Regions from separate parts of the Vreelandella halophytica genome, predicted to be linked through region 1. Evidence: predicted binding sites of a transcription regulator. Region 1 holds the regulator's gene; each other region holds the start of a gene.
What was found. The regulator FliA, encoded in region 1, starts transcription of late flagellar genes. The targets are predictions, from matches to a motif close to CTAAAGTTNNNNNNNNNNCNGCCGATA.

Region 2: ACWHXT_RS02605 (flagellin N-terminal helical domain-containing protein) is a predicted target of FliA. The motif match lies at 6,391-6,417, and genes of this name have one in related genera.
Region 3: ACWHXT_RS02615 (flagellin N-terminal helical domain-containing protein) is a predicted target of FliA. The motif match lies at 947-973, and genes of this name have one in related genera.
Region 4: ACWHXT_RS06930 (DUF4019 domain-containing protein) is a predicted target of FliA. The motif match lies at 2,638-2,664, and genes of this name have one in related genera.

Annotation. Positions count from the first base shown of each region.
Region 1 covers NZ_OZ309107.1:133,806-141,502, forward strand. The annotation lists gene flhF (flagellar biosynthesis protein FlhF) at 1-505, shown strand, start outside; gene ACWHXT_RS00620 (hypothetical protein) at 502-1,053, shown strand; gene ACWHXT_RS00625 (flagellar protein FlhE) at 1,060-1,482, shown strand; gene ACWHXT_RS00630 (RNA polymerase sigma factor FliA) at 1,509-2,207, shown strand; gene ACWHXT_RS00635 (motility protein A) at 2,248-3,063, shown strand; gene ACWHXT_RS00640 (OmpA/MotB family protein) at 3,068-3,736, shown strand; gene ACWHXT_RS00645 (hypothetical protein) at 3,733-4,278, opposite strand; gene ACWHXT_RS00650 (Crp/Fnr family transcriptional regulator) at 4,325-5,068, opposite strand; gene uvrA (excinuclease ABC subunit UvrA) at 5,183-7,697, opposite strand, start outside.
Region 2 covers NZ_OZ309107.1:538,748-546,444, forward strand. The annotation lists gene ACWHXT_RS02575 (serine hydrolase domain-containing protein) at 1-212, opposite strand, end outside; gene ACWHXT_RS02580 (hypothetical protein) at 550-870, opposite strand; gene fliD (flagellar filament capping protein FliD) at 1,160-2,515, shown strand; gene fliD (flagellar filament capping protein FliD) at 2,667-4,016, shown strand; gene ACWHXT_RS02595 (flagellin N-terminal helical domain-containing protein) at 4,242-5,084, shown strand; gene ACWHXT_RS02600 (flagellin N-terminal helical domain-containing protein) at 5,360-6,223, shown strand; gene ACWHXT_RS02605 (flagellin N-terminal helical domain-containing protein) at 6,490-7,350, shown strand; gene ACWHXT_RS02610 (flagellin N-terminal helical domain-containing protein) at 7,619-7,697, shown strand, end outside.
Region 3 covers NZ_OZ309107.1:546,462-554,158, forward strand. The annotation lists gene ACWHXT_RS02610 (flagellin N-terminal helical domain-containing protein) at 1-765, shown strand, start outside; gene ACWHXT_RS02615 (flagellin N-terminal helical domain-containing protein) at 1,046-1,888, shown strand; gene ACWHXT_RS02620 (glycosyltransferase) at 2,140-5,211, shown strand; partial or broken gene ACWHXT_RS02625 (type B chloramphenicol O-acetyltransferase) at 6,373-6,510, opposite strand; gene ACWHXT_RS02630 (NAD-dependent epimerase/dehydratase family protein) at 6,972-7,697, opposite strand, start outside.
Region 4 covers NZ_OZ309107.1:1,461,897-1,469,593, forward strand. The annotation lists gene ACWHXT_RS06915 (tetratricopeptide repeat protein) at 1-391, shown strand, start outside; gene ACWHXT_RS06920 (DUF1456 family protein) at 402-887, shown strand; gene ACWHXT_RS06925 (hypothetical protein) at 970-2,421, opposite strand; gene ACWHXT_RS06930 (DUF4019 domain-containing protein) at 2,714-3,115, shown strand; gene ACWHXT_RS06935 (class I SAM-dependent DNA methyltransferase) at 3,229-3,972, opposite strand; gene ACWHXT_RS06940 (carboxymuconolactone decarboxylase family protein) at 4,068-4,529, opposite strand; gene ACWHXT_RS06945 (helix-turn-helix domain-containing protein) at 4,582-5,397, opposite strand; gene ACWHXT_RS06950 (MAPEG family protein) at 5,560-5,982, shown strand; gene ACWHXT_RS06955 (GlxA family transcriptional regulator) at 5,958-6,989, opposite strand; gene ACWHXT_RS06960 (isochorismatase family protein) at 6,979-7,548, opposite strand.

The DNA of each region.
Region 1 (7,697 bases):
GCATCGGGTCGACGTGCGCTTTCGCGGCCAGCCGCTACAGCTATGGAATGCCCACGCCGAGGTCACCGACCAGGCCGGGCGGCATTTTCTCGCCTGGTACGGCGAGCTGCGCGACCCGGAAAGCGCCAAGCGCGTGGCCAAACGCTACTGGCTCACCCCGGCGCGGCTGGGGGCCGAAGTGCTATCGCTGCTGGTCACTCAGCTGCAAAGCGAAGGCGCGGCTATATTGACCAAGCGAGCCTGGCGCGCGCTCAAGGAAGCCGATGGCGGCGAGGTCAGTGCTCAGCTGCGCCTTTTGATGGCCAGCGGTGCCGCCGCGGCCGCCACGCACCTGGACAACGCCGAGGACGAGGCCGCGCAAACGCTGCGCCAGGACGTGATGCGCCTTTCCAAAACATCTCGCAAGCGCCGCGATACCGCGCTACTCGACGCGCTGATGCATATGTTGATGACCCGGGACGCCATCCGCCAACTAGGTAGCGTCAGCCGCGAGGCCCTGGCATGAGCGGCGGCGACCAGGCCTCGGGGCTGCGCCAGTGGGCGAGCCTGCGCAACGAAGAACGGGCGCAGCAGGCCGCCCTCGACGAGACACCAGCAAAGCAGGCTGGCAGCGAGCACGCCGAGCCCGACGTAGACACCCAGGCCACCCCGCCGGCAAGCGACGCCGCCACGCCGGTGGTCAAGACGCCGCTGGCGGTGGTGGGGCTACCGACGAAAAGCGTCGCCCCGGTCAAAGAGCGCCTTGGCGAGTGGGCCGAGCTTGGCCGGCGCTGGGCGGCGACCCCGGAAAGCTGGGAGGTCATCCCGGTGGATGCCAGCGAGCCGTTGGAGGCGTTTTGCGAGCGCTATTCACGCTGGGCGCTTTGGGTGCGCAGCGACGCGGACGCCTTCGCGAGCATGTATCGCACGCTGCGCCAGCTCAACGACAACCAGGGGCCCCGCCAGCTACTGGCGCTGCACGAGCCCGGCTTGCCCCGCGAAGGGCTTTTAGACAATTTGCAGAAGGCGGCGGCGAATTATCTGAATATCGAACTGCTGCTACTAGCGCGGTAGGCCACAATGAAAAAGCGTTTTCTGAAAAAGAGTCTTCAAGGCGTCGCGCTACTCATGGCGATGGGGGCGAGCCTGGCATTGACCGCTCAGGCGGGCACAGGCAGCTGGAGTAAGGAGGTCACCGGTATGATGGTGGCCATGAGCGACCGGGCGGTCAGCAGCCAGGTTTTGGCGCCGCCGCCGGTAGCGGAGATCGCCCAGGGGCGTATCGAAGGCGTTCACTGGCGGTATGAGGCACCGTTCGACGCCGCGCTGCGGGCCTGGCTTTGCCACCCCGAGCGCTGCGTCGAGCTAAGCGGCCAGCGCGGAAGCGAAACCGGGTTTGCCGGGCTTTCCGCCGATGCGCCGCTGGCGTTTCGCTTCGCATTGGGGCGCGGGCAGCGGCCGATGCGGGTAAAAGGGCTTCACGTGATTGTGAACTACCAGTGACGAGTGTATAGCCACGAGGCACGAGGATGTATACAGCACAAGGCAGAATTCAACACAGCGAAATGGTCACTCAGCACATGCCGCTGGTGCGCCGCCAGGCGCTGGCGCTGCAGGTCCGCCTGCCGGCGAGCATCGAACTCGATGATCTGATTCAGGCCGGCATGGTCGGCCTATTGGAGGCGCTCGGGCGCTTTGACGCCTCCCAGGGGGCGAGCTTTGCCACCTTTGCCAGCCAGCGGATTCGCGGGGCGATGGTCGATGAGCTGCGCACCCGGGATTGGCTGCCGCGCAGCGTGCGACGTTCGGCCCGGGCCATGGACGAGGCGGTCCGCCATCTCGAACAGAACCTGGGCCGGGCGCCGGAGGAGGGCGAGATCGCCCGGCATCTGGACATGCCGCTCGGCGAGTATCACCAACTGCTCAACGACGCCAACAGCGGCCACCTGCTGCCCTTCGAGGAGCTTCTGGAAGAGGGCGGGGAACCCGCTCAGGAGGCGCTGAATGCGCCTTTTGAGGAGCTTTTGGATGGTCAGCAGCGCGAAACCCTGATCGCGGCGATCGAAGCGCTGCCCGAGCGGGAAAAGCTTTTGATGGCGCTTTACTACCAGGAGGAGCTCAACCTGAAAGAGGTGGGCGCAGTACTGGGGGTGACCGAATCGCGTGTTTCACAGCTGCATAGCCAAGCCATTAGCCGTCTGCGCGCGCGGCTGCACGAGCCAGATTGACGCATTTTAACCGTTAAACCCAACCGGCGAGGAGCCGTCGATGAACCCCTCTACCTTGATCGGTATATTTGCCAGTATTCTGCTACTGGTTAGCGTGCTGTTTTTCACCGCGGAATCCCCGGAGAGCTTTCTCAACTTGCCCGGGCTTGCCATCGTGGTGACCGGCACCCTGGCGGCGACCTTCATTAGCTACCCGCTCAAGGAGGTACTGCGGGTGGTACGCCTGGTGGGGCTGGTATTTCGCCGCGAGAACACCTACGTGCGCGACGATATCAACGAGCTGGTGTCCATGTCGCGGCTCTGGTTCAAGGGCGACGTACGGGCGGTGGAGCGCGAGCTCGAACACACGCGCAACCCGTTTCTGCGCACCGGCATTCAGTTGGTGATCGCCAACACCAAGGAAGATGAAATTTTCGACATGCTGCGCTGGCGTATCGCCCGGCTCAAGGCGCGCGAGCACGCCGAGGCGCAAATCTTTCGCACCATGGCGACCTACGCCCCGGCCTTCGGCATGATCGGCACCCTCGTGGGGCTGGTTAACATGCTGGAGGTCATGGACGCCGGTGACCTGGAGGTGATCGGCCCGCGCATGGCGGTGGCGCTGCTCACGACCTTCTACGGTATCTTGCTTGCCAACCTGGTCTTCAAACCGGTGGCGGTGAAACTCGAGCGGCGCACCGAAGAGCGCTTGATCACCATGAACATGGTGCTCGAGGGCATCTCGCTGATCACCAAGCGCCGCTTGCCGTCGTTCATCGAAGAGACGTTGAACTCCTTCGTGGCCAACTACAACGACGAGATTCGTGATGCCAACGTGAAGCCGCGCGCCGAGAACGACGCGCCTGCCAAGGGGTAGGGCGATGAACCGCGAAGCCCGCCACGCACTGGAATCGCCATTCACCGGGGATGGCGACAGTGAAGATGGGTGGCTGACCAGCTACCTGGACGTATTGACGTTGTTGATCACGCTGTTCGTGCTGCTGTTGGCGCTCACCCCGGCGGGCACCGGCGACGAAGCCGCCGGCACACCCACGACCTCGGGTATTCAGCCGCTCTCTTCGGGACTTCAACCGCTCCACAGTGGGCTGAGCCCGGCGATGGACGGCCTCGATATTCAAGGCGTGAGCGTCTCCGAGGGGCGCGAAGGCATTACCCTGCGCATCGACGATAGCCTGCTGTTCGATAGCGGCGCGGCGCGGCTGACCGCTCAAGGCGAAGAGGTATTGGAAAGCCTTGGCGAGGTCATCGACACCTTCGATGGCGAGATATCAGTGGAGGGGCACACCGACAACGTGCCGATCGCCACCGCCTCGTTTGCCTCCAACTGGGAGCTTTCGACGGGGCGGGCGATTGCCGTGGTGCGCCACCTGGAAGAGGAAGGCGTGGCGCGGGAACGCCTGCGCGCCGTTGGCTACGCCGATACGCGCCCGCTCGAGGCGAACGACTCCGTAAGCGGGCGCGCCGCCAACCGGCGCGTCGAGTTCGTACTGCGCCGGCCGCCGAACGCCCAGGCGCCGGCCTCGCGTTAGGCGCTGGCGCAGCGGCGCTGCGTTTCGCGAATCGCCTCGCCGGCGCCCGCCAAACTGAACGTCATGGTCCAGGGCGGTTCGTCGCCCTGATCGAAACCGATATAAAGCTGCTCGCCGTCGCTCATCTGACCGAGCAGCGCATCGAGCTCGCCCAGGTAGAAGTGGCTATAGAAGCCGTCATCCCCCTCCTCGACGATAAACTCCGCCATGGTGTCGATCAGCGGCGCCTGGTCGACGCGTAGCCGGGCCGGTACCAGGTTCACCGCGCGGCTTTCGGTTTGCGTCTGTTCCAGGGTGACGCGCATCTCGAGCCAGGGCAGGTGGCAGATGCCTTCGGTGGCGTTTACGCTCAGCGTGGCGTCCGAGTAGCTTTGCGTCTCGACGGCGCGAAAATGGCGCTTGTCCTGGGCCTCGAGGGTCACGGCTTGCCAGGCGTCAAAAGCGGCGTCCTGGCTCACCGGGTAGCGCTCGGCCAGCGCCGCACTGAAAAACGAAAGCCCGGCCGCGCCCAGCGCGAAAGAAGCAAGTAAGCGAGTGGTCATGATGTAAAAGGCCAAACGTTGAGCAGGTTAAAAAGGCGTAGCCGGATCAATCGGACTGGCCGAGCAGGGGCCTTACGCTGTCGTTTAAGTAGCAATCGTCGAACTCGCCTTCCGCGGCCAGCGCCGCCATGTCGGGAATATTGACGTGGTGACGGTCACGATACACCAGGCCATCCTCGCTGAGCGCCGTGAAGGTTCGGCTGACGTGCACCGGGCTAAGGCCGAGTACGTCGGCCAACTGCTCCTGGGAGAGCGGCAGACGGAACTGGCCGGTAAGACCTGTGTTGGTCTGGCTCAGGCGAACGTACATTTCATGTAGAAAGTGAGCCATTTTCTGGCGCGCAGTGCGCCGTGCCAAATTGACCAGCCGCTCGGTCAAAAGCGCTTGCTGGCGGCTGCTGATGGCGAACATCACCGAGGTCAGTGGCAGCGAATCATTGAAAAGATCGATCATCCGCTTGTGGGGAAAGCGGCACACCACGCTGTCGGTGATAAAGCGCACGTTTTCCAGGCGCTTCGAGAAGGCGAACTCGCGCAGGCCGATGATATCGCCGGGCAGGAACACTTCCAAAATATGCCGGTCGCCGTTTTCCAGGTGGCGATAGGAGTACGCCCAGCCGCTACGCAGCGTGCAGAATTCGTTCGCCGGGTCTTTCATTTCCCATAGAAGCGAGCCCGCCTTTTGATCGACCGGGCTCTCTTCCAGCGAGTCGAGCAGCTTCTCTTCCTCTTCTGACAGCGAATAGAAGTGATTGAAATGGCGGACAATACAGCTTTTTTCCTGCCCCATGATCGGTTTCTCCTCTTTTGAGTAGCATACGCTCGACTAGCTGGTGGCCATGGGTTTAACCGACCCTCAAAGGCCAGCTTAACGCCGGCCTTTGACGTGCGAGTAGTACTCTGACTATTTCTTTTTTAAAAGCGGTCCCAAAAACTCGCCGGTATGGGAGCCTTTTTTCTTCACAAGCTGTTCCGGCGTGCCTTCGCCAATGATGCGCCCGCCGCCGGAGCCGCCTTCCGGGCCGAGATCGACGACCCAGTCCGCGGTTTTGATCACATCCAGGTTGTGCTCGATGACCACGATGGTATTGCCGTGGTCACGCAGGCGATGAAGCACCGTCAGAAGCTGGCGAATATCCTCGAAGTGTAGCCCGGTGGTGGGCTCGTCGAGAATATAGAGCGTCTGGCCGGTGTCGCGCTTGGCAAGCTCGCGGGCGAGCTTGACCCGCTGGGCCTCGCCGCCGGAGAGCGTAGTCGCGCTTTGGCCCAGGCGAATATAGGAGAGGCCGACGTCCAACAGCGTCTGCAGGCGCCGCGCAATGGCCGGTACGGGGCTGAAAAACTCGAGCCCTTCTTCGACGGTCATCTCCAGCACGTCGTGAATGTTCTTGCCCTTGTAGTGAATATCCAGGGTTTCGCGATTGTAGCGCTTCCCCTTGCACACGTCGCAGGGTACGTAGATATCCGGCAAAAAGTGCATTTCTACCTTGATCATGCCCTCGCCCTGGCACGCCTCGCAGCGCCCGCCCTTGACGTTGAAGCTGAATCGGCCGGGCTTGTAGCCTCGCGAGCGCGCTTCTTGGGTGCCGGCGAACAATTCGCGAATCGGCGTAAAGATCCCGGTGTAGGTGGCCGGGTTGGAGCGCGGCGTGCGCCCGATCGGGCTCTGGTCGATATCGATGACCTTGTCGAGCTGATCGAGCCCTTCGATGGCCGCATAAGGCGCTGGGGTCAGCGTCGAGGCGCGGTTCAAATCCCGGGCGGCGATCGGCATCAGCGTGCCGTTGATCAACGTCGACTTGCCCGACCCGGACACCCCGGTAATGGCGATGAAAAGCCCCAGCGGCAGTGTCAGCGTCACGTTTTGCAGGTTGTTGCCGGTTGCCCCGCGCAGCACCAGCTGCTTTTCCGGGTTGCCGGGAATGCGGTAGGGCGGTATCGCGATTTCGCGGGTGCCGCACAGGTACTGGCCGGTCAGCGAGTCCTTGTTGTCCATGATGTCTTGCGGCGTGCCCTGGGCGACGATTTCGCCGCCGTGGACCCCGGCGCCGGGGCCGATGTCCAGCACGTGATCGGCGGCGCGAATGGCGTCCTCGTCGTGCTCGACCACGATCACCGTGTTGCCCAGGTCGCGCAGCCGTTCCAGGGTTTTCAGCAGCCGGTCGTTGTCGCGCTGATGAAGGCCGATGGAGGGTTCATCGAGAATGTACATCACGCCGACAAGCCCCGCGCCGATTTGGCTCGCCAGGCGAATCCGCTGGGCTTCACCGCCGGAAAGCGTGTCGGCGCTGCGCTCGAGATTCAGGTAATCGAGGCCCACGTTGACCAAAAATTCGAGCCGCGAGTGGATCTCGTTGACGATCTTCTCGGCGATTTCGCCCTTGCGCCCGGGCAACGCCAGGTTGGCAAAATAATCCCAGGCCTCGCCGATCGGCGTGCGCACGATGTCGGCGATATTGTGATCGTCGACGAAGACGTGGCGTGACTCGCGGCGCAGGCGCGTACCGTTGCACGAGGTACAGGGCTTCATGGCGATGTACTTGGCCAGGTCGTCGCGCACCATGTTGGACTCGGTTTCGCGGTAGCGGCGCTGCATGTTGGGCAGCACGCCCTCGAAGGCGTGTTCGCGGGTCACCTTGCGGCCGCGGTCGCTGACGTAGCTAAACGGCACGGACTCGTTGCCGCTACCGTTTAAAATCACGTCGCGCTGGCGCTTCGAGAGCGCGTTCCAGGGCGTTTCGAGCTCGAAATCATAGTGCTTGGCCAGCGCCTGGAGCTGGGTGAAGTAGTAGATGTTGCGCCGGTCCCAGCCCTTGATCACCCCTTCGGCCAGGGACAGTTCGTCGTGGCTAATCAGCTTTTCCGGGTCGAAGTACTGCTGGATCCCCAGGCCGTCGCAGGTGGGGCAGGCGCCGGCGGGGTTGTTGAACGAGAACATCCGCGGCTCGAGCTCGGCGAGCGAGTAGCCGCACACCGGGCACGCAAAGCGCGAGGAGAATGCCATGTCCTCACACTCGCTATCCATGAAATGGATCATCGCCGTGCCGTCGGCCAAATTCAGCGCCGTCTCGAAAGACTCCGCCAGCCGCTGGGCGATATCGTCGCGCACCTTGAAGCGGTCCACCACGACGCTGATGTCGTGCTTCTTGCGTTTGTCGAGCGGCGCGATGTCGTCAAGCTCCAGCACCTGGCCGTCGATCAACACGCGCACGAAGCCCTGGGCGCGAAGCTCGGCCAGAAGCTGCAGGTGCTCGCCCTTGCGGCCCTTGACCACCGGGGCGAGCAGCATCAGCCGGGTGCCTTCCTCCAGATTCATGGCCTGGTCGACCATCTGCGAGATGGTCTGGGCTTCCAGGTCTTCACCGTGTTCCGGGCAACGCGGCGTACCGGCGCGGGCGAACAGCAGGCGCAGGTAATCG
Region 2 (7,697 bases), 400 kb from region 1:
ACGTTCGCCGGGGTGGCGACTCCCGGGCCGCCCTGATGAAATTCGTGAACGATCTCACCTTCGACCGCGACGACCACCGTATGCAGGCGGCCAAGCGCGCTGGCTTGCTCGTCCAGCACGTTAAACGCCTCTCTCGAGGGCGCGTCGGCCTGAGCGGTAAAAGGCAGTCCCATGGCCATCGCCACCCCGAACCCCATTAACATTGCGCGCATTGGCATTCCTTTTTGACGACGACTCGACTGTTAAAAAGCGTAGAGTCTTCGCCCCGCTAGCGCACGTAAATTACGCAAAGAACCCAAAAGCCTGCTAGGATGTGGGTGTTGCCCCGATGGGGAAAGCAACCCGTTGATTTTTCTAAACGCAAAAAAGCAAGGAGCGCCGTTATGCGTAATATCATCTACATCGTGGGTCTGGTAGTCGTCGTACTGTTTATTCTTTCGATGCTTGGCCTTCGTTGATCACAACGCCGTGCCAAACACAAACGCCCGCATTCGCGGGCGTTTTTGCGTTTAGAGCGCTTTTTTAAGCGTGTTCGGCTATCCCTGGGCCCTAGGCGCAGTCCGCCGCCCCCTGGCCAAACATATCGAACATGATCTCGCGGCCCAGCGCCGTTAGTACGAATCGCCCCGCTGTGTTGAGGGTACCCGCTTCGCTCGCCTCGAGGGTTTTGCGACACCTGGCCCAGCCAGCGTTTTGCGCTTCCAGTACGGCCATCTCCCGCTTCGCCAGCCCACAGCCAGGTAGCGTAATGGTTTCCAGCACGTGGCCGTTCACATAGAGAAGCTCCGCCACGTTAAAAAGGCATCCACGCAGCTGCTCTCGGCTAAACGGGGCGGGGTGGGCAGTCGGGGTTTTGCCTTGGGCAGACATGAGGCTCTCCAGCAGTGAACGCGAAATACGCAGGCCAGTGTAAGTCACTCATGGGCATTAGACCAAGGTCTATATAAGACGATGGTTCAACGAACGCTTTTTAGCGAATTCTTTGGGTAGCGACGTAGTCTCAAAATTTCCAAACATTACAGAAAATAACCTTTTAATGAGTTAAAACAGGTCAAGAGCTAAAGAAAAAGCGCCGGATGCCGATATTCAATGCATCAACGCAGGCAAATTTCAGGTCGCGCGGTTAATTGAGCGACGCTAATCGAAGGGGCACTAATCTATGGCTTCCATTACCTCACTGGGCATTGGCTCGGGGCTGGATTTGAACGGGCTGCTGGGCCAGCTTGAAGACGCCGAGAGCGCCAAGCTCACCCCCATCGCCGAACAGGTACAGTCCGAGAAGGCGACGCTTTCTGCCTATGGAACGCTGAAGAGCGCCATTTCTACCTTTCAGGATGCGACTCAAGCACTCAACGATGCCGAGTCGTTCGAGAGCCTCACGACCAGGGTCGATGGCGATGCCGTGACGGCCGTGACGACCAATGAAGCACAACCCGGCCGTTACGAGGTCGAGGTGGAGCAGTTGGCGACCGCCGGGAGTTTCGTTACGGAGCGTTTGGGTTCATCCGACGAAAGCATTATTAGTGGTGAGCAAACGCTAACTTTCGGCTTGGCTGAAGGCGATATGGCGCCCATAACCATTGCCGACGGCAGTTCGCTGGAAGGCATCCGCGACGCCATCAATGAACAAGGCGGTGGTCAGGTAACGGCTTCCATCATCGATGACGGCCAAGGGTATCGGCTATCGGTCATGGCCAGTGAAACGGGCGCTGATGCCAGCATCGAAAGCTCCAACTTTTCCTCCATTTTATCGAGCGATGCCGTTACCTCGGATGTGCAGGTCATTCAGGCGGGGCAGGACGCTGCCTTCAACGTGAACGGAATCGATATCGTCAGTGCCTCCAATCAGGTCGAGGGTGCTATTCAGGGTATGACCTTGAATCTTACGGAAGCGGGCGCCTCGAGCACCGTGCGCGTCGAGCAGGACGACGAAGCGCTGCGGGACAATGTGACTGCCTTTGTAGACGGATTCAATGCGCTGAAAGATACCCTGACGCGTTTAACCAGCTTCGATGCCGAAACCGGCCAATCAGCAGGGCTGAATGCCGACGCAACCACGCGCGCAGTCGAGCGGGAACTTCGCCAGTCCATCAGCAGCGCAGTGGGTGGTGAGGGCTTCAGCGTGCTCTCTGATATCGGTATTTCACTGCAAACCGACGGTAAACTCAAAATAGACGACGATAAACTGGATAGCGTCATTGCGACCGAGCCCGATCAGCTTGCCGGCTTTTTTGCCGGTAATAGTGAAGAGGCGGGGATGGCGGGGCAAATCAATGCCTCCCTCGAGCGCCTCGTGGGCGATGGAGGGCGCCTGGATACGGCTGAAAGTAACTCCGAAAGCCGTATCGGGACCCTCGAAGACCGTTTCGCCCGAACCGAGGAGCGCATCGATCAGACCATCGCGCGCTTTCGCACCCAGTTTCAGGCAATGGATAGCATGGTGGCGCAGATGAACCAGACCAGCAGCTACCTGAGCGAGCAGTTAGGGATGCTGGGCCAGAACAACCAGTCGTGATCGCCAAGCGATACTCGTGAGACAGAAAATGCCCGGCGTTTGCCGGGCATTTTTGCAGGATTTTAAGAATCTTAACCGCTAAAGTTCGTCGTTTATCAGCCGATAGAGTATTTAACTGTACTTCTCTACTACTTACTAGAGGACTAACCTCATGGCGTCTATTACGGCATTGGGAGTGGGGTCTGGGTTGGATTTGTCGGGCTTGGTGGAACAGCTCAAGTCGGCTGAACGCCAAAAGCTCGTTCCGATCCTTGAGCAGAAAAGTGCTCAGCAAACCAAGATTTCTGCTTATGGGCGCCTGGAATCGGCAATGGATAGGGTGCAGAACTCTATTACGGCGTTGAACGATGCCGCTACTTTCAAACAGCAAAAAAGTACGGTAACGGGAGAAGGCGTACTGGCGACGGCGAGCGAGAAAGCCAATCCAGGTCGCTATGAGGTGACGGTTTCCCAACTGGCGCGCGGCGGCAGCGCTGCGTCCAATAGTGTGGCACTGGACCAGGAGCTTACGGCAACCGATACGAAGTTGACGCTTAATTTTGGTGCTGGCGATACGCAAACAAGCTACGGCGTCGATATTAAAGCAGGCAGTACCCTGGCCGAGGTTCGTGATCAGATCAATGCGGATAAAGAGTCTGGCGTTACGGCTTCGCTCATCAATGATGGCAAAGGGTATCGCCTGGCGCTGAGCTCCAAGGAAACGGGCAAAGAGGCTTCGCTGACGGGGTTTTCAGGACTGACCTCCCTTTCGATGGACCCTGCCACGCTACGCGCTGGCCAGGATGCCGAGTTGAACGTCAACGGCATCGCGATTACGAGTAAAAGTAATCGGGTAGAAGAGGCCATCCAGGGAGTAACGCTCAACCTGACCGCCGCCTCCCCGACCCCGTCCACGCTTGTAATCGAGCGTGATGATGCGTCATTGAAAGAAGCCATCAATGCCTTCGTTAGCAACTATAACGAAATGAAGTCCACCGTTGGCCGTATGACCGAATTCAAGGGCGAAGGTAAGACCTCGGGCGATTTAGTGGGCGATCGTACCGTTCGTACTATCGAAAACCGGCTGCGCCAGGATGTAACGGGCAACTTTGGGACGAGCGATATAACGCGGCTTGCTCAAATGGGTATCGACATCGACAAGCAGGGCCGTCTCAAGGTCGATGAAGCCAAGCTGGATGAAGCAATTGCCAATAATTCCGAGGGGTTGGCTGCCTTTTTTGCAGGTGACACGAAAGAAGGCGGCTTTGCCGGGAAGATAAGTTCGACGCTCAAGGACATAACCGGGGATGACGGCATCATCAAGAGCTCCATCGGCAGTGCTGAGCTGCGAATAGAGAGCCTGGATCAGCGCAAGCTGCGTATGGAAGCCAGCATCGAACGAAGCACTGAGCGCTACCGTAAGCAGTTCGGCCAGTTGGACGGCATGCTCGCCCAGATGAACTCCATGAGCAGCTACCTCTCTCAGCAGTTCGATATGATGAGCGCCATGCAGAAGAGGTAGGTCGTGCTTTCCTGGCGGGGCCAGAACGCTTTTTGACGTAACAGCTATAAATGCAAGTAACGGGGCCGCAAGGCCCCGTTTGTCGTTTGAGGATGAAACGATTTTTTATAAAAAAGTGCAAAAAAGCTAAAGAAATGGGACGACAGGTCGTTAATTATAATAACGGCGATGCAAGTGCCGATTCATAGGCCTCTCCCGGGCCACTAAACACCGAGGATTAAATTCATGTCTGTTATCAACACCAACATCACTTCCATGATCGGCCAGAACAACCTGAACAAGTCCCAGGGCATGCTGGCTCAGGCTCAGGAACGTCTTTCATCCGGTCTGCGCATCAACAGCGCCAAGGATGATGCTGCGGGTCAGGCCATCGCCAACAAAATGACTGCCCAAATCAAGGGTATGGATCAGGCGAGCCGTAACGCCAGCGACGGTATCTCACTGGTACAAACCATGGAAGGCGGTCTGGACCAGATCAACGACAACCTTCAGCGTATTCGTGAGCTGGCCGTACAGGGCGCCAACGATACCAACACCGCCGAAGACCGTGCCGCGATCGCTACCGAAATCGACGAGCGTATCGCCGAGATCGACCGTGTAGCGGGCAGCAACAACTTCAACGGCACTAGCCTGTTGGCCAGTGGCGCAAGCACTGCCCTGAACATTCAGGTTGGCTCGAACACCACCGGTAACGACACCATTGTCGTTAATACCTTTGACGCGACCAGCAGCTCACTGGGTGTCAGTGGTTCCGCGGCGGCCCTGTCGGGTGCTGGCGCCACCAACGAGAACTTCCGGTCATTGATCGATAGCGTTGATACTGCCCTGGAATCGCTGGACACTCAGCGTGCGACCCTGGGTGCCACGCTGAACCGTTTCGACTCGGTGATCGACAACCTGGCGACCACCACCACCAACCTGTCCGAAGCGCGTTCACGTATCGAGGACGCCGACTACGCGGTGGAAGTGTCCAACATGACGCGTGCCAACATCCTGCAGCAGGCGGGTACGTCCATGCTGGCCCAGGCCAACCAGACCCCGCAGTCCGTACTGTCTCTGCTGGGCTAATAGTACGCTAGCGCTAAATCATGACGGGGCCAATAGGCCCCGTTTTTTGGTTTTTTAACCTACATTTTTGTTTATTGGATTTCTTGTAAATCGCCGTATGGCGGGAGCTTAAGCACGAAGGCTTGGGTTTTGAGTGGCTAATGTTACTTTCCCTTACATAAAAAGCGTATTGTTTTCTAAAGACTTTGTACGAGCAGCCGTTACCAAGGGGTAGCGGCATGACAAACGTCGCAAAGTTGGCCCGCTGGCCAGTTATACTTCTAGGAGCAATACTCATGTCTGTAATCAATACGAATATCACCTCCATGATCGGCCAGAACAACCTGAGTTCTTCGCAGAGCATGCTGGCTCAGGCGCAAGAACGTCTCTCCTCTGGTCTGCGCATCAACAGCGCTTCCGACGATGCCGCTGGTCAGGCCATCGCCAACAAAATGACCGCGCAAATCGATGGCATGAGCCAGGCAAGCCGTAACGCAAGCGACGGTATCTCGCTGGTACAGACCATGGAAGGCGGTCTCGACCAGGTGAACGACAACCTGCAGCGTATTCGTGAGTTGGCGGTACAGGGTGCTAACGACACCAACACTCAAGAAGACCGTGCAGCGATTGCCACTGAAATCAGCGAGCGTATCGATGAAATCGACCGTGTTGCGGGTAGCACCAACTTCAACGGTACTAACCTGCTGTCTTCAAGTGGCTCAGGCACTGACCTGAGCATGCAGGTTGGCGCTAACACCACCGACAACGACACCATCACCGTTACAACCGTTGATGCGAGTAGCACTGGCCTAGGTGTTAGTGGGTCGGCAGCTACTATTGCCACGAATTCTGCTTCGGGTGGCGAGGGCGTCACTAACGCTGATTTCCAGAGCCTGATCAACGACGTAGATGACGCAGTAGAGACGCTTGACACCGAACGTGCGACCTTGGGTGCCACGCTGAACCGTTTCGACTCGGTGATCGACAACCTGGCGACGACTGAAACCAACCTCTCCGAAGCGCGTTCGCGCATCGAAGATGCCGACTACGCGGAAGAAGTCTCCAACATGACGCGCGCCAACATTCTGCAACAGGCGGGTACGTCTATGCTGGCACAGGCGAATCAGACCCCGCAGTCCGTACTGTCTCTGCTGGGCTAATAGTGCACTATTTGTAGCACTTGATAACGACGGGGCCACAAGGCCCCGTTTTTTTATATTTCAGGTTGGTTAAAAGCTTTTTTATCCATATCTTATTGTTGTTATTGCTCTTTCTTTTAAGCGTCATGCGTTCTCGAGAAAGATTTTTTCAAAAAAAAGGCTTTCGGCTAAAGAACTCGGCCGCGCGGCCGTTAATTATAATAACGGCGATGTAAGCGCCGATTTCCCGGCCCTTCCCAGGCCACTAAACACCGAGGATTGCTTCCATGTCCGTTATCAACACCAACATCACTTCCATGATCGGCCAGAACAACCTGAACAAGTCCCAGGGCATGCTGGCTCAGGCTCAGGAACGTCTTTCATCCGGTCTGCGCATCAACAGCGCCAAGGATGATGCCGCGGGCCAGGCCATCGCCAACAAGATGACCGCCCAAATCAAGGGTATGGATCAGGCGAGCCGTAACGCCAGCGACGGTATCTCGCTGGTACAAACCATGGAAGGCGGTCTGGACCAGATCAACGACAACCTTCAGCGTATCCGTGAGCTGGCCGTACAGGGCGCCAACGATACCAACACCGCCGACGACCGTGCCGCGATCGCTACCGAAATCAACGAGCGTATCGCCGAGATCGACCGCGTAGCGGGCAGCAACAACTTCAACGGCACTAGCCTGTTGGCCAGTGGCGCAAGCACTGCCCTGAACATTCAGGTCGGCTCGAACACCACCGGTAACGACACCATTGTCGTTAATACCTTTGATGCGACCAGCAGCGCGCTCAACGTGAGTGGTTCCGCGGCAACCATCGTTGCGGCGTCTGCCTCGGGCGGTGCGGGTGCGACCAACGCTAACTTCCAGTCATTGATCAATGACGTTGATACTGCGCTGGAGTCGCTGGACACACAGCGTGCAACCCTGGGTGCCACGCTGAACCGTTTCGACTCGGTGATCGACAACCTGGCGACCACCACCACCAACCTGTCCGAAGCGCGTTCACGTATCGAGGACGCCGACTACGCGGTGGAAGTGTCCAACATGACCCGTGCCAACATCCTGCAGCAGGCCGGTACGTCCATGCTGGCCCAGGCCAACCAGACCCCGCAGTCCGTACTGTCTCTGCTGGGCTAATAGTACGTTAGTGCTAAACCATGACGGGGCCGAAAGGCCCCGTTTTACGTTTAAGACCCATACTGATGCCGGGTGGTTAAAGGGGGTTAATGGATTGCCGTAGCTTTGTACCGTCCTGGAATATAATTGTTTAAAGAAGATGGTTTTTTTCTAAAAATAGGCATTATTTTCTAAAGAATTCGGCCGTACAGCCGTTAATTATAGTAACGGCGATGCTAACGCCGATTTTCCGGCCCCTCCCAGGCCACTAAACACCGAGGATTACCCCATGTCCGTTATCAACACCAACATCACTTCCATGATCGGCCAGAACAACCTGAACAAGTCCCAGGGCATGCTGGCCCAGG
Region 3 (7,697 bases), 410 kb from region 1:
TCCGGTCTGCGCATCAACAGCGCCAAGGACGATGCCGCGGGTCAGGCCATCGCCAACAAGATGACCGCCCAAATCAAGGGTATGGATCAGGCGAGCCGTAACGCCAGCGACGGTATCTCGCTGGTACAAACCATGGAAGGCGGTCTGGATCAGATCAACGACAACCTTCAGCGTATCCGTGAGCTGGCCGTACAGGGCGCCAACGATACCAACACCGCCGACGACCGTGCCGCGATCGCTACCGAAATCAACGAGCGTATCGCCGAGATCGACCGCGTAGCGGGCAGCAACAACTTCAACGGCACTAGCCTGTTGGCCAGTGGCGCAAGCACTGCCCTGAACATTCAGGTCGGCTCGAACACCACCGGTAACGACACCATTGTCGTTAATACCTTTGATGCGACCAGCAGCGCGCTCAACGTGAGTGGTTCCGCGGCAACCATCGTTGCGGCGTCTGCCTCCGGCGGTGCGGGTGCGACCAATGGTGACTTCCAGGCATTGATCAATGACGTTGATGACGCCTTGGAGTCGCTGGACACACAGCGTGCCACCCTGGGTGCCACGCTGAACCGTTTCGACTCGGTGATCGACAACCTGGCGACGACCACCACCAACCTGTCTGAAGCGCGTTCACGTATCGAGGACGCCGACTACGCGGTGGAAGTGTCCAACATGACCCGTGCCAACATCCTGCAGCAGGCGGGTACGTCCATGCTGGCCCAGGCCAACCAGACCCCGCAGTCCGTACTGTCTCTGCTGGGCTAATCACTTAGCAAGTGAGCTTGAAAACAGTGTAATAAACGGGGCCCCTTGGGCCCCGTTTTACGTTTAAAATCCATACCGATGCCGGGTGGTTAAAGCTTGGTCATGAATCGCCGTAGCTTTGTACCGTCTGGAATACAATTGTTTAAACAGGATAATTTTTTCTAAAAAAAGGCACTATTTTCTCAAGAATCCGGCCGTACGGCCGTTAATTATAATAACGGCGATGCTAGTGCCGATTCATAGGCCTTTCCCGGGCCACTAAACACCGAGGATTAAATTCATGTCTGTTATCAACACCAACATCACTTCCATGATCGGCCAGAACAACCTGAACAAGTCCCAGGGCATGCTGGCTCAGGCTCAGGAACGTCTTTCATCCGGTCTGCGCATCAACAGCGCCAAGGACGATGCTGCAGGTCAAGCCATCGCCAACAAAATGACCGCCCAAATCAAGGGTATGGATCAGGCGAGCCGTAACGCCAGCGACGGTATCTCGCTGGTACAAACCATGGAAGGCGGTCTGGACCAGATCAACGACAACCTTCAGCGTATTCGTGAGCTGGCCGTACAGGGCGCCAACGATACCAACACCGCCGACGACCGTGCGGCCATCACTACCGAGATCAACGAGCGTATCGCCGAGATCGATCGCGTAGCGGGCAGCAACAACTTCAACGGCACTAGCCTGTTGGCCAGTGGCGCAAGCACTGCCCTGAACATTCAGGTTGGCTCGAACACCACCGGTAACGACACCATTGTCGTTAATACCTTTGATGCGACCAGCAGCGCGCTGGGTGTCAGTGGTTCGGCGGCGGCACTGTCTGGCGCTGGCGCGACCAATGCTACCTTCCAGACACTGATCGACGACGTTGATACTGCACTGGAGTCGCTGGACACTCAGCGTGCCACCCTGGGTGCCACGCTGAACCGTTTCGACTCGGTGATCGACAACCTGGCGACCACCACCACCAACCTGTCCGAAGCGCGTTCACGTATCGAGGACGCCGACTACGCGGTGGAAGTGTCCAACATGACGCGTGCCAACATCCTGCAGCAGGCGGGTACGTCCATGCTGGCCCAGGCCAACCAGACCCCGCAGTCCGTGCTGTCTCTGCTGGGCTAATAAAGCAGTAGCAGTAGCGCTTAACAATGACGGGGCCAATAGGCCCCGTTTTTGTTTTGCTTTTTGGAAAGTAAGCTTCTTATTTGCTTTAAATACTGAAAACACTGGGGGGGAGGGCTTTTTCGGTTGGTCCATGCTCCAGGTAGCGATTGCCAGAATACCTGCTTAAACATGGGTGCATTCGCGCCTTTGCTCTCTGTATTAGCAACGTAAACTAGCTATATGATTACTACTGCTATGCGAGTCGTTTAATGGCCAAGCAAAAAACTGCACCTGTTTCAGAAAAACGCAAGCCTCGCCTTCTCTGGGCCAATCCTTTCTGCCTGTTGGATACGTCCAGCGGTGCCAGTATGACCGTACGGCAAATGTTGCTGCAGCTGGTGGCCAGTGGTTATGAAGTGCAGATACTAGGCGCAACGGTGTTTGATAACCCCAAGGGCATGGGAGAGCTCAAGGAGCAGTTTCCCGACCTAAATGCTCACCTGCACCAGTTGATCGAAGCAGAAGATGGTCCGTTGACGCACCAAATGCTCGTGAGCTATAGCCATAATCGAAATCACTTTACGACTCATGAAGAAGGGCTTTGGTACAGCCAATATCTCTACCTGCTCGATTCTTTCAAGCCGGATATCGTCTGGTTCTACGGCGGTCAAACCGTCGATATGCTCATTGCCGACGAAGCGCGCGACCGTGGTATCCCGGTGGCTTTCTATCTGGCCAATGGCAACTACAAGTCGCCACGCTGGTGCCGTGATATCGACCTGATCGTGACCGACAGCCAGGCCACGGCGGATATGTACCGTAAGGAAGTGGGGTTTGCCGCCAAGCCGGTAGGCAAGTTCATTGCCGCGGACCGCTTCATCGCCGAAGAGCACGAACGTAAGCGCCTGCTATTCGTGAACCCCAGCTGGCAAAAAGGCGCTAGTGTGTTCGTTCAGCTAGCCGAAAAGCTGGAGCGAGAGCGACCCGATATCGAGCTCGAGGTAGTTGAAGCACGCGCCGACTGGTCGGCGGTTCTGCGCGAAACGACCCGCCAAATGGGACAGCAGCGCAGCACGTTAAGCAATGTGACCGTGACGGCCAATACCACCGATATGCGTGGGCCTTACAGCCGTGCACGTGTGCTGGCAGCCCCCAGCCTCTGGTGGGAAAGCTCCGGGCGCGTACTGGCCGAGGCCATGCTCAATGGCATACCGGCGCTTATTACCAACCGGGGTGGCATGCCCGAAATGGTGGGTGAGGCAGGTATTGCCTTTGATTTTCCAGCACCATGTTACGAAGAGCCTTATCAGCACCTGCTGAGTGAGGAGGAGCTTCAGACGCTTTTCGACGCGGCCGTGGCCTTTTTCGATGATGAAGCACTTTACCAGGACTACGTAGCGCGGGCGTTCAGTGTAGGAGAAGAGAGGCACCATATAAATCGCGCGACCGAACGGCTGCTCGATGCCTTAACCCCCCTGGCGCGTGATCGCGCAGGCAATAAAGACTTTTCAATTAGCCAGAAAAAACGCCATCGTCAGCGCTTGCCAAGTGTCGCCAACAAGCCTGAGCTGAAAGTTGATCGTTCTCTAGAGCAGTTGTTTACTAACAAAGCGGGTAGCGGCGAAGAGGGCGTATCAAAGGCGCCTCGCCTACACCTCACGGAAGACTTTACCTGGCAGTTCAAGGGTAAAATTATCGTACTCGATAACCGCGCCAGTTTGATCAAAAGTGGCTTGGCCGATCAGATGGGCGCAACGAGCGCTTTTGGCATCGTGGCCTTTGATCCTGCCAGCGAAGTAAAGAACGCCAAGCAGTACGAAGGCAGCGATACGATCCAGATTTTTCAGCATGCCTTATTGGGCGATGGTAACGCAGCCACGCTCAATGCCTGCGTTGCCCCGGAAATGACCAGCACGCTAAAGCCCATGCCCGCCGAACAGCTTCCCGAGCGTCACCACCTGGGGACACAGCTCTTGGCGGAATTGCCCATCAATTCGGTTGCTCTGGACAGCATTACCGGTCTGGAAAGCCTTGATTGGCTGATTCTCGACGAACTTAGCGATGCCATGGCGGTGCTCGAGAATGGTAAAGAAGCGCTCGAACATACATTGCTCATCCAGGCACGTATTCCCTTTCAGCTAACACACGAAAAGCAGCCGAGCCTGGCCGAGCTTCAACACTGGGCGAGCCGCAACGGCTTCCGCTTCTATCGTTTTCATAACATTCGCCACCATAGCCACTTGCCCGAGAAACTACATGAGCGTTCTCCATGCGCCAGTGAGCAAGAAAGTGCAGATGTTCTTTTTATACCTAATCACCAGCGCATGGCAGCGCTGACTGATGATCGAAAAAATAAGCTTGCCTTTATTTTGAGTGCCGGTTTTGCAGCGCACGATATGGCATTTGAATTGATGGCGGAAGTCTCGAAAGAGAAAGCCCTGGAGTTTTTAGAAGCTCAGTCAGTTTTACCTAAAAGTTTGAAGGCGAATAATAAGGCCACTATTACGCCTCCTGCTGGTCCAGTGATTGCCCAGAGTGAGCATGTTAAGGGGGCGCCAGTAGTAAGTGTTTTTTGTCCTACGTATAACCACGGAAATTTTGTCGAAGATGCTATCAAGGGAATAGTTGCTCAAAAAACAAGTTTTCCATTTGAAATTGTTCTTCACGATGATGCTTCAACAGATGGCACACAAAAAATAATACAAAAATATGCAGATCAGTACCCTGATTTGATAAAGCCCATTTATCAAGAAAAGAACTTATTTCAACAAGGGCTTAAAGCCACTGATTTCTGCTTCCCCAAAATGCAAGGGCGATATATAGCAATGTGCGAGGGGGATGATTACTGGACTGATGTTAACAAACTTCAAAAGCAGTTCGATTTTATGGAAAAGAACCCAGATGTTGTTTTGTGTCATCATGATGCCTTTGTTTTCGATGAAAACGGTATGGTGGCAAAATCGAAGTTGCGAGATGAGTTTAAACGTGATTATTCTAAAGAGGATATGCTTAAGAATAATTGTTTTATTCTTACGCTGAGCATGTTTTTTAGAAAAGAGTTTTCTCATTTCCCAAAAGAAAAATTAAATGCAGGTAACGGAGATAACTTCTTAATTGCTTTGCTAGGTAAGTACGGAAAAAGTAAGTACATGGCTGATATAAAGCCTGCAGCTTATAGAATGCATGGGGATTCTTTGTGGTCGAGCAAGAGTTTGAAAGAAAAAAACAAAATGCAGGCCAATACTTTTAAATGGATGTCCTTGTATTATAAAAGGTTAAAGCTTAGAGAGTTGGCCGCATATTATGCTTCCTTGGAGAAGAAGTTTTTGAAAGATAGTTGATTTATAAAAAAGTTAAGTCAGTAAAGCTTAGTAGCCTGTCCCGCGAAAAAGTGGGGCAGGTAAAGTTGAAAGGTAGCTAGATAAGTGGATCCTCCCTCTTGATTAAAGCGCTCAAAAGTAGTATTTCTGTAAGCTAATTGAAGGAAAATTTCCGAATGAAAAAACACGGTCTCGATAGCCAAATAATAGCTATTCTAAAGCAAGCTTAGAGCAGCTTTCCAGCGCCAGAGCCTTGCCGTGAGCGATGCCTGGTTTTATAAGTGTTGAGCCAACTTCGGCGGCCAGAATACTTCCATAATCACACGAATCGAAGAATTCGAAGCTAAAAACCCGCGGCTGAAGAAAATTTATGCCGAAGAACGTCTCAAGTTCGAGCTGCGTAAAGAGGCTCTGGAGGGGAAGGTGTTAAGCCATTTCTCCGCTGTGAAATAGCGCACAAAGCGGCGAATATTGCCCGCTACAGCATGCGTTTGGTAATACGCGCCCTGAATAAGATCATCGAGTGGCGAAGAAGATGCCTGCCCGGACCCGCTGTGATAACAGCTCGCAGTATACCTGCACCACTTTAAGAATCTGAGCCAACCAGCGCGGGGTCGCATTGGTTTTTATCCCCTCCAAAGCAGAACGCTTATACCGAACGTTACAAACCCACCGTACCTTATGGCTGGTCGGCTCACTACCTATTCAGCTCCATCGAGAAAGTGCAGGAATAATCACTGCGATGGCTATGGATCTATAACTACGAACGACCGAACGTAGTGCTTGGGGGCATGGCCCGATGGCACAAGCTGGCAGCCGTGGCCTGAATTCTGCTTTTGAAGCCTTCTAAAATCCAGGAGTTACCCCAGGCTTTGCTGCACTTTGGTCGGTAAAGCAGGGAGGGTAGCGACGTTAGTCCTTCTGCTTTCTACCTGGTGGTCCAAAGCGCTGTAGTTATTCCATGAGCCCAAGGGGGCAAAATAACTATATTAATAAATCACAACAATATTCTGCTTGATAAGTCAGATATTACACAAGGCAATTTTTACCGTCGCATATCCCTTTCTTCGAGCTATCAGATAAAGTAATCTGAAATAATTAGCTAGCTTGGCTTTATATATTGACCATACCTAATAAATAAAATTTTCACATTAGGCCCAGGATGTTACGTTTCTATTAAGCTCACGCTTCGTCATCAATCATCTTGATTATTTTTGCAGGGTTACCAGCGACAATTGAGAAAGGAGGAACGCTTTTGGTGACAACGGCCCCTGCAGCAACAATCGCTCCCTCACCTATCTCTTTAACTTGCGGCAAAATAATAGCACGGCTTCCAACCCAGCAACCTTTTTTGAAGACTACTTTAGTGGTTTTTAGAGTGCCAGTTCCACGAGATAGTCTGTTTTTAGTAACTGCATGTTCATGGGAATGAATAGAAGCGCCTTCTGAAAACCAAACGTCATCTTCAATTTCAATATCTCCTGTATAATCTATTTGTACATGCCTTGCTAATAAAACTCTTTTGCCCATTGAGATACTTCCTTGATGTCCATGCGTGCAATAGATCCAGACATCGTTTTCAATAATAGGAGATTCACCTATATTGAATGCTCCCCTATAAAGCATTGTTCTAGCCTTGAATAGCAGAGGAAAGCTAAACCATTTTGATCCAAAAAAATTTTGCATAAATCTTAGCCATAGCTGACGTCTTTTATAGCTCATCTATCATCCTTAAAATGGTTGGTGGCGATTTTTTTGATTAGTTGGCGATTAAAAGTATATTAATTAATTTTTGATAAGTCTTTTATTATGTCTGTTATTGAGTATTTGGGTTTCCATTTATACTTATTCATAAAGCAAGACGGATCTACTGCATGACTATTAATGTTGTCTTTTTCACCTTCGTGCTTGATAAAAGTAATAGGGGTTTCTGGGCTTGATGACTCAGTGACTTCTATGATCTTAGTTGCTATTTCAAGTAAAGTGTGAGACTTTTCCATGCTGAGATTATAAATAGAATGATTGTCATAAGAATGATGATTAATCACCTGAAGAATTCCACTTGTTACATCACGGTAGTGAATTCGTCCAAGGATTTGTCTGCCACCATATATCTCAACTAACTGTTCCTGTATAGCTCTTTGGGTTAAACGTGCTATCGCTTCATGCTGACGTATCGTCGGATCGTCCCCAGTCACCGCCCCAATCCTTAAAATAACATAAGAGATACCAGGGTGGACTTTTTTAAGCCCAATAAGATGCTGCTCAAGGGCAAATTTGAATTGGGCATAAAGCGTTGTGGGTTGTGGCGTCAGGTCTTCTGTCCAAGGTGCACCGGGTTGGTTGCCATAAACGCTTTGTGATGAGGCATATATAATCTCACCGGAGGCATGTGCGGCATATTCTGAAAAGAGCTGCATTCCTTTAGTTAGGCTATCAGTAATATCTTTTGCTTCGTGAAATGGCCGCGCTGATGCCAGATGAACAATCTTATCTATTGCACCAAA
Region 4 (7,697 bases), 1.3 Mb from region 1:
TGAGCTGGCCGAGAAGCTGATGAAAGCGGCGCACAAGGACGACCGCGAAAGCTTCGATGTGCTGTACGCCGAGCTCGAAGCCATCTGTATCGATAACGAATACACCGAGAAAGACCACCCGGAGCAATGGGAAACGCTGGCCGACTTTAGCGAAGAGCTGGACGAAGCGCTGGTGCTGTACCAAAAAGCGCTGGATAAAGCCGTCGCTATACCCTCCCAGGACCATATCGCTTCGATCGGTTTCTCGATGGCAACGCTTCAGGTAGAGCGGGACGACATCGACGACGCCATTAAAAGCCTGCGCCAGGCTAAAGCTGGCGCAGCCAACATTCAAGATGATGAACTGAAAGCAGAGATCGACGCGCTGCTGACCTCGCTCACTACTCGTTAGGACCCCCACGTTGACCAATAACGATATTTTACGCCGCATCCGTTACACCTTCGATTTGAAAGACACCGCCATCGTGGCCATTTTCAAGCTGGCCGATGTGGACGTTGCTTTAGAGCAGGTAACGGCCTGGTTGAAAAAGGACGACGACGAGGCCTTTGAGACGATGAAGGACAAGGATCTGGCGGCGTTTTTGAACGGCTTTATCAGCTACAAGCGCGGCAAGCGTGAAGGTCCGGCGCCCACGCCGGAAGCCAAGCTCAATAACAACAAGGTATTCCAGAAGCTGCGTATCGCCTTGAACATGCAGGCCGACGATATTATCGCGGTGTTCGAGCGCGAGGACCTGCCGTTAAGCCACCATGAGCTGAGCGCGTTTTTCCGTAAGCCCGGCCACAAGAATTACCGTGAGTGTAAGGATCAAATGCTGCGTAATTTTCTGATGGGCCTGCAGAACCAGTACCGCCCGGCCCAGGAAAACGGCGCTGCGAAGGCGTGAACCCATCGCAGCGCCGCGTTTAAACGAAGCGTTTTAAATTAAAAAGGCCCCTTGGGGGCCTTTTTGCTACGCGGGGCGCGGTTTAGAATTCGAAACCGAAGTTGGTGAGAAACGCCGTATTCCAGCCGTTGTCGACCGGCGAGCCGAAGTAATCCAACCCGTTTTTGTTGCTCACGATATCGAACCAGGCAAAGAAGGGGCCGGCGGTCATTTGTACCCCCAAGTCGTTGACCATGGGGTTTTGTTGATCGCCGAAGCCGCCATTGATGGCGCTGTAGTCGCCGGAGGGGTCGATGACGCTGAAGTCGTTGAAGAAGAACAGGTTATCGACCGGGCCCCAATCCACTTCCAGGTTGTAGCCCACGCTTGCCGAGTAGATCTCACCCTTGGCGGGGATTAGGTAGTTGAAGTTGAAGGCGCCGATTTGCAGGGCGTTATCGGAAATACCCGATTCACTTTCCGCCGGGTTCTTGGCGTTGTACTCGTAGGTCGTGGCCTGAGCGAGCGTGCGCCAGTTGCCATAGCTTCCGTCTACGCCCAGGGCGGCGGACCAGTTATCGCCGCTGCGCTCGGTGTTGCGGTTATAAAGCTGGCCGCCCTTGGCGGACACGTTCACTTGTGTAGCGTAGTCGGTGTCGTAACCAAAGGTGTAGCCTACTCGCGCGGCGACTTGGTTCTCTTCGCTGTTACCCTGCGCGCTGTCGCCCACGGCGTTGGCGCCGTAGTGCTCGTTGTCGTTACTCAAGCTGTCGCTTTTGAAAAAGGCCAGCGACGTATCCCAGGCCCCAGCAGAGCGGTCCCACTTGATACCGGCGTTCTGGTTATCGTTGAAACCCGCCAGGTACCCCAGGTTGCCATAGTAGCCCAGGTAGCCGTAATCCATGTTGCCGAAGGGCGTTTGCACCAGACCCAGCTGAATGGAATCTTCCTCGGTGGGGTTATAGCCGACCCAGCCGTGCTGCAGAAAGTGGTAGTCGTCGTAGAAGCGGTAGGCCAGGGAATAATCGATATTGCCGGTTTCGCCTTCTACGGTGAAAACGAGCTTGCCGAAGTCGAGATCGCCAACGGTATCCTTGCTCTGGTCGTCCCAGTCGTTCGCGCTGCCGCTGAACTCTACCAGTCCGCCGAATTCGACCTGCTGCATCTCTTCGAGTGTGCTTTGGTTTTCCTGGGCCAGTTCCTGTCCGTCCCGGGAGGAGGAGCCTTCGGCGCCCGTGTCACCGGATGAGCTTTGCTCCGTATAGCCCTGGCTTGAAGAGCCACGATTCGATGAGCCCTGGTTCGCGTTCTGACTCGTATAGTCCTGGTTGGAATCGCCTTGGGAGGTCGTGCCTGACTGAGCGGTGCTGGAGGCGGCGGTACCTTGCTGGCTTTCCAACCGTTCGAGGCGCTGCTGCATCTGGTTGAGCTGTGAGCGCAGCTCTTCGATGGTTTGCTGGTCACTGGTTTGCGCTGCCGCGCTCGAGATCATGGCTGCGGAAACGCTAAGCCCAAGTGCCAGCTTGTTGAACTGGCATACGCGTAGGTATGACATGAAGTTTTCCTTGCTAGTGTCGTTTTATATGCCTTTTTAATTATTAAAAGCCGGCTGGGTTAAATACCGACCCGAAAAGAGATCGGTATGGAAGGCAGGGTGAGACGCGTGCCCAGCCATTACCCTAGTACAATCGCGCACTAAAGCAACTGCCTACCGGTAAGCCTCGGGCCGACAGGGGCTATAACCGGCACAACCGGGTATTGAGGGGTGGCGTTAAAGTCGGAGGGCGATTGACCGATATAACGTATGGATAGCAAAGCAAACGTTTTTCAACCACTGCGAGCCCTACATGCCCACCACGCTGCGTGCCCTAGTGGCCGCCCTCGTTTTTTCCGTACTTCCCGCCAGCGCCCACGCGGACGCCGCTGAAACAGCGGTGATGGCTTGGCTTCAAAGTATCGATAACGGTGAATTCGAAAAAGCCTGGGACAGCGCCTCACCGCTTTTACAGCGCCCGCTTTCGCCCAGCATGCTCGAGCGTACCATCGAGCTTGCCCGCCAGGACGTAGGCGAGATGAAGTCCCGCCGCCGCCTGCGCGTGATCAGCGAGACCTCGATGCCCGGCGCCCCGCGGGGGGACTACAAGATCTTTACCTTCCAGACCAACTTCGCCAACCGGCTGCTCACCGAAACCGTTACCCCGCATTTCGAAGACGGCGCCTGGCGCGTCAGCGGCTATTACGTTCAATAGAGATCAGGTTCAATAGAGACCAGGTTCAATAAATACCAGGTTCAATAGAAACCGGATCAATAGCGGCAGCGATCAGGCTTTATCGCGCCGTTTAGGCCGTCTGGTATCGTCGGTCAGGCTTTGATACAGACGAATATCGCGTTGCCCGAGGTGGTGTTCCAGGGCGTAATGGCCGCGTAGTCGTGCTCGAAAACCTGCACGGTGAAGTAGGGTGTCAGCAGCGCCGTGAGTTCGGCGAAACTGACGGCGACCATGGCGTGTTCATCGTCCCAGCGCTCAACGCCGCTTCCCCGACTTTTTTCGATACTCAGCTTGAGTGATTGCTTTTCGCCACTGCCCGAGTAGTGCCAGCCCGAACGAAACGCAAACTCGTCATCCCCCTTGCGCACCTTATGTCTGACCAGAAGCGCATTGTCGATCTTTTCCCTGTCCACGGCGTTGAAACAAAACATGCCGCCGCTTTCAAGCGCGCGGTAGGCGCTTTGGATACACGCCTTGAGCCGCGCGATACCGTCGCTGTAGTGAACCGAGTAGAGAAAGCAGGTGATTAGGTCCTGGGGTTCGCTAACGCTGAAATCCCCCATGTCCTGGCAGCTGAACTGCGCCTCGGGGCAGCGGGCGGCGGCCAGTGCCAGCATGGGTGGGTTGATATCCAGGCCGCTGCTTGCAAAGCCTGCATCCAGAAAGTGGCGCACGTGCGGGCCGGTGCCGCAGGCCAGGTCCAGATGCCGGCGACCACCGTTACCCAGCACATGATGAAGGCGCTGCACGCCGCGGCTCTGCCCCGGGTAGTCGATGTCCTCGCACATCAAATCGTAATAGTGAGAAAGGTCGGTATAAAGTGCGTTGACGGACATGGCAGGGCGGCGCTCGTAAGGGGGTGGCGCATGGTAAACGAGCGCTCTGAATTTTAGAAGCGATGCCGTGGCTCCTTTAAAAGGCCACGGGCAGTTTACAAAGAGGCCGTCATGTCAGGAACGAACTGCATACTAATGGCCACCCGGTTCCAGCTATTCATTGCAAGAATGACGGCGGTCAGCTCCATAAGATCGCGCTCACCAAACGCATCCAGCGCTTGCTGATAGGTGGGGTCATCCACCCGCTGTTGATTGACCAGCGTCAAAGCATCAGCCCATGCCAGAGCGGCGCGCTCCTGGACATTGAAGCAGGGCGCTTCACGCCAGCCAGGCAGAACGTCGAGACGCCTTTGATGCTCGCCACTCTCGCGTGCTTGTTCGGCATGCTTATGTTGGCAAAAACAGCACTGGTTTAGCTGGGAAACGCGTAGCTCGACTAGGTGCACGATCATGGGTGTCACTGCACTATTCGAGCTTGTATTGGCCAGTGCGGCCAGGTGTTTGGGGATACGCGGATTGAGCGTGTAAACCGCTTGCTGGGAGAGGCGTGTCTTCATGGTGCAGGCCCGTGTCGTTTAAGAAAGGCCTTAATTTAAAGCGGCGGGCCGGCTACGCCTTGTAACTTTGCGACAATTTGCGCTGGCGGTATACGCTTGGGGTTTCCAGGGCGAATTTTTTGAAGGCGTGGGTAAAATGGGCCTGATCATGGAAGCCACAGCCAAGCGCTATATCGGCCAGTGGCCTTTTGGTTTCGATTAATGCGTGACGCGCGCGGTGAAGGCGGGCGAAGTTAACCAACTGGCTGGGAGAAGCCCCCACTTCGCGTTTGAGTTTGCGCTCCAGCGTGCGCCGGGTGAAGCCCAAGTAGGCACCTAACTGGTCAGGCAAAAGCTTTGACGTACTGAGCGTATCGACGAGCAGAGGCAGGCGACTTTGTATGTTCGACGCGCCATTCAAAAGCCCCAATAACCAGCTTTCCAGCAGGTTCATACCTGCTGGGCTATCTAGTGGGTAAAGCGAATCGATGATGGGCATTAGGCTCGCCAACCACGCCGGTTGAGTGGCGCTTTCAAGCCGATGATAAAAATCGACATGGGCGTCAGCAGCCAATCCCATCAGGCAGTGCATACCTGCGGGTTTGAAGCGCACTCCCATACGCGCAGTGGACGCGTCCAGCGTTTCCACCAGGGTGTGTTTGTTGAAACAGAGCGTAATATCGGGTTGGGCCTTATCAAGGTGAATGGTAAGGCTTGCCCCACCATCGGGATAAAGTTTCTCGATACGGGAAGCTCCCGCGTCGCCCCCGCCCAGCGACCACAAACACTGCACCCAGCGTCTTAGCCGGTAATGGGGTGGGCGCTGCTGAAAATTTAGCGGCAACGCGCTGTCTGGCAGAATAATCGCATCCATATCCTCTACCTGCATCAGAACAACCGATTGCCTCTTACGCTTTATCAAACCTCGCGTACGTCAAAAACGTAACGCCCCAGGACGAATCCCGCAATTTATCGGTGTCATTTTGTGTGTCGGCTATGCTTAGCCGGGTGAGTCATGCAAGCCACAACGCCACCGAGAAAAGGAGCGATCATGGAAGAGCCCGTTTACTGGTACGCCGTTGCCACGGTACTGCTGTTCGTGAAAATGTGGGCGACGGGTCTCTACCAGGGATTTCATCGCATCACCAAAATGACCTTTAAAACGCCGGAAGATGCGCGCATGGCGGGCAAGGAGCCTGCCCAGGAGGAGCTGCCCCAGGTACAGCAGGCGAGCAAAGCCTGGTCGAACGACCTTGAAAACATCCCTATTTTCCTGGGGCTGGGCGTGGCCTACGTGATGGTGGGGGCGGCGCCCGGGCTTGCCGTGTGGCTGTTCATGATTTTTACCGCTGCGCGCTACTGCCACACGCTTTGTTACCTGGCCGCGTTTCAGCCCTGGCGCACCATCGCCTATGGCGTGGGCATGCTGTGCATGGTGGTGATGTGTGTTCAGATCGTACTCGCGCTGCCCTGATCGAAATCGGCCATATCCGGTTGAACGCGGCGCCATACGCTGGGCGGGTGCTTTTCCTCTTGGGACCAACGTCGGCGCAGCTGGCGCTCGTCGCCAAAGCCCGTCTCTTCGGCAATGCGAGCGAGACTCCATGGGGTTTCGATCATTAGCGCCCTGGCCCGTTGCAGGCGCAGGCCGCTAATGTAGTCGCCGACCTGCAGGCCGGTGAGATGTTTGAACTGACGCCGGAAGTGGCGCTCGCTCATGGCCGCTTGTGCGGCCAGCGCTTCGCTGCGCCAGGGGTGGGCGGGTGCCGCGCAAATGGCGTCTTGTACCCGATGAATCCGCTCGTCCACGTGGTTGCGCCCCTCGAGCCAGGCACCCAACTGGGGTTCCTGGCCGCTGCGGCGAAGATACAGCACCATCTCCCGAGCCACCGCCAGTGCCAGCCCATGGCCCCCTACGCGGGTGAGCCAGTGCAGCATGGTGTCGATCCCCGTGGAAATGCCTGCGCTGGTCAGGTAGCGGCCATCTTCGCTAAAAATGCAGTCGCCCTGAACGCGGGCCCTGGGCGCTTTGGCGCGCAGTTGCTCGAGTAGCGTGTGGTGGGTGGTGCAGCGCCGCCCATCGAGCAGCCCGGCATCCGCCAATAGCAGTGTCCCGGAGCACACCGTCATCAGCGTATCCGCGCAGGCGGCGTTGGCCGTTAGCCAGCCGATGCACGCCCGCTGGGCCTCAACGTCCAGGTGGCGGCGGTACTGGCCTGGAATCAGCAGCAGGTGCTGGTGGGGGAGTTCATCCGGTAGCGGCGCTATGCCGGAAAGCGTTAGCGGCCCCAGCCACTCAAGGGCGGCGCTGGGGCCGATATAGCTAACGTCGATGTCCAGCCCCAAGCGGCTGGCGCACTGCAATACCTGAAGCGGGCCCACCAGATCCAGCGGCACCTGTCCTGGCATCATCAATACCGCCACCCGCAGGGTGTTGCCCCTTGGGGTGGGCGGCTGGCTTGGCTGGGGGCTATTGGTCACGCGCGTCTCGCCACTCGTCGATCAAATCCTGGGTGTCGATAATACGCGCAAAGCGGTCTTCCAGCACGAGCTCCGTGCGCGCCTTGATATCCTCGGCGGGCCAGGTGACGCCCTGGCGCGTCATGGGAAACGTAAGCGTGGCATCGCTTACAAAATCGACCTCGAAGCCGAGATCCGAGGCCACGCGTGCGGTGGTTTCGCAGCACTGTTCGCTGCGGATGCCGCTGATGGCCAGGCGTGAAATAGACCGCTCGCGTAGCCAGCGCTCGAGCCCCGTATCGCTGAACGCGTTATGTACGCGCTTGTGAAACGTGGCGGCAGCGGCGTCATCGAACCCTTCAAGCGGACGAATCAGGCCGTTTACGGGGTCGAACGGCCCTTGGCTTGCCGGTGCTTCGTGAAAAATTCGCACCATGGGTAGGCCGTGTTGTTGGGCGGCGTCGAGCAGGGCGCGCTGGTGGGGCCGCCAGGTGTCGGCAAGGGCCTCGACCCAGTACGCTTTGGCGGGAAAAGAGGCCTGAACGTCGATCATCAGCAGGGCGGTCGTCGGGTGTGTCATGGTGAGCCTCGTGGGTCATGGAGGCTATAGCGTAAGGGGAGGGCGCAAGACCCGCGACACATCCGCGGCCACGAAGCGGACAGATTCGGACATTGTGGAATGGACGCTAAAAAAGTCGTTTTCGGGTCGACAACGCTTGGCAAGGGCTT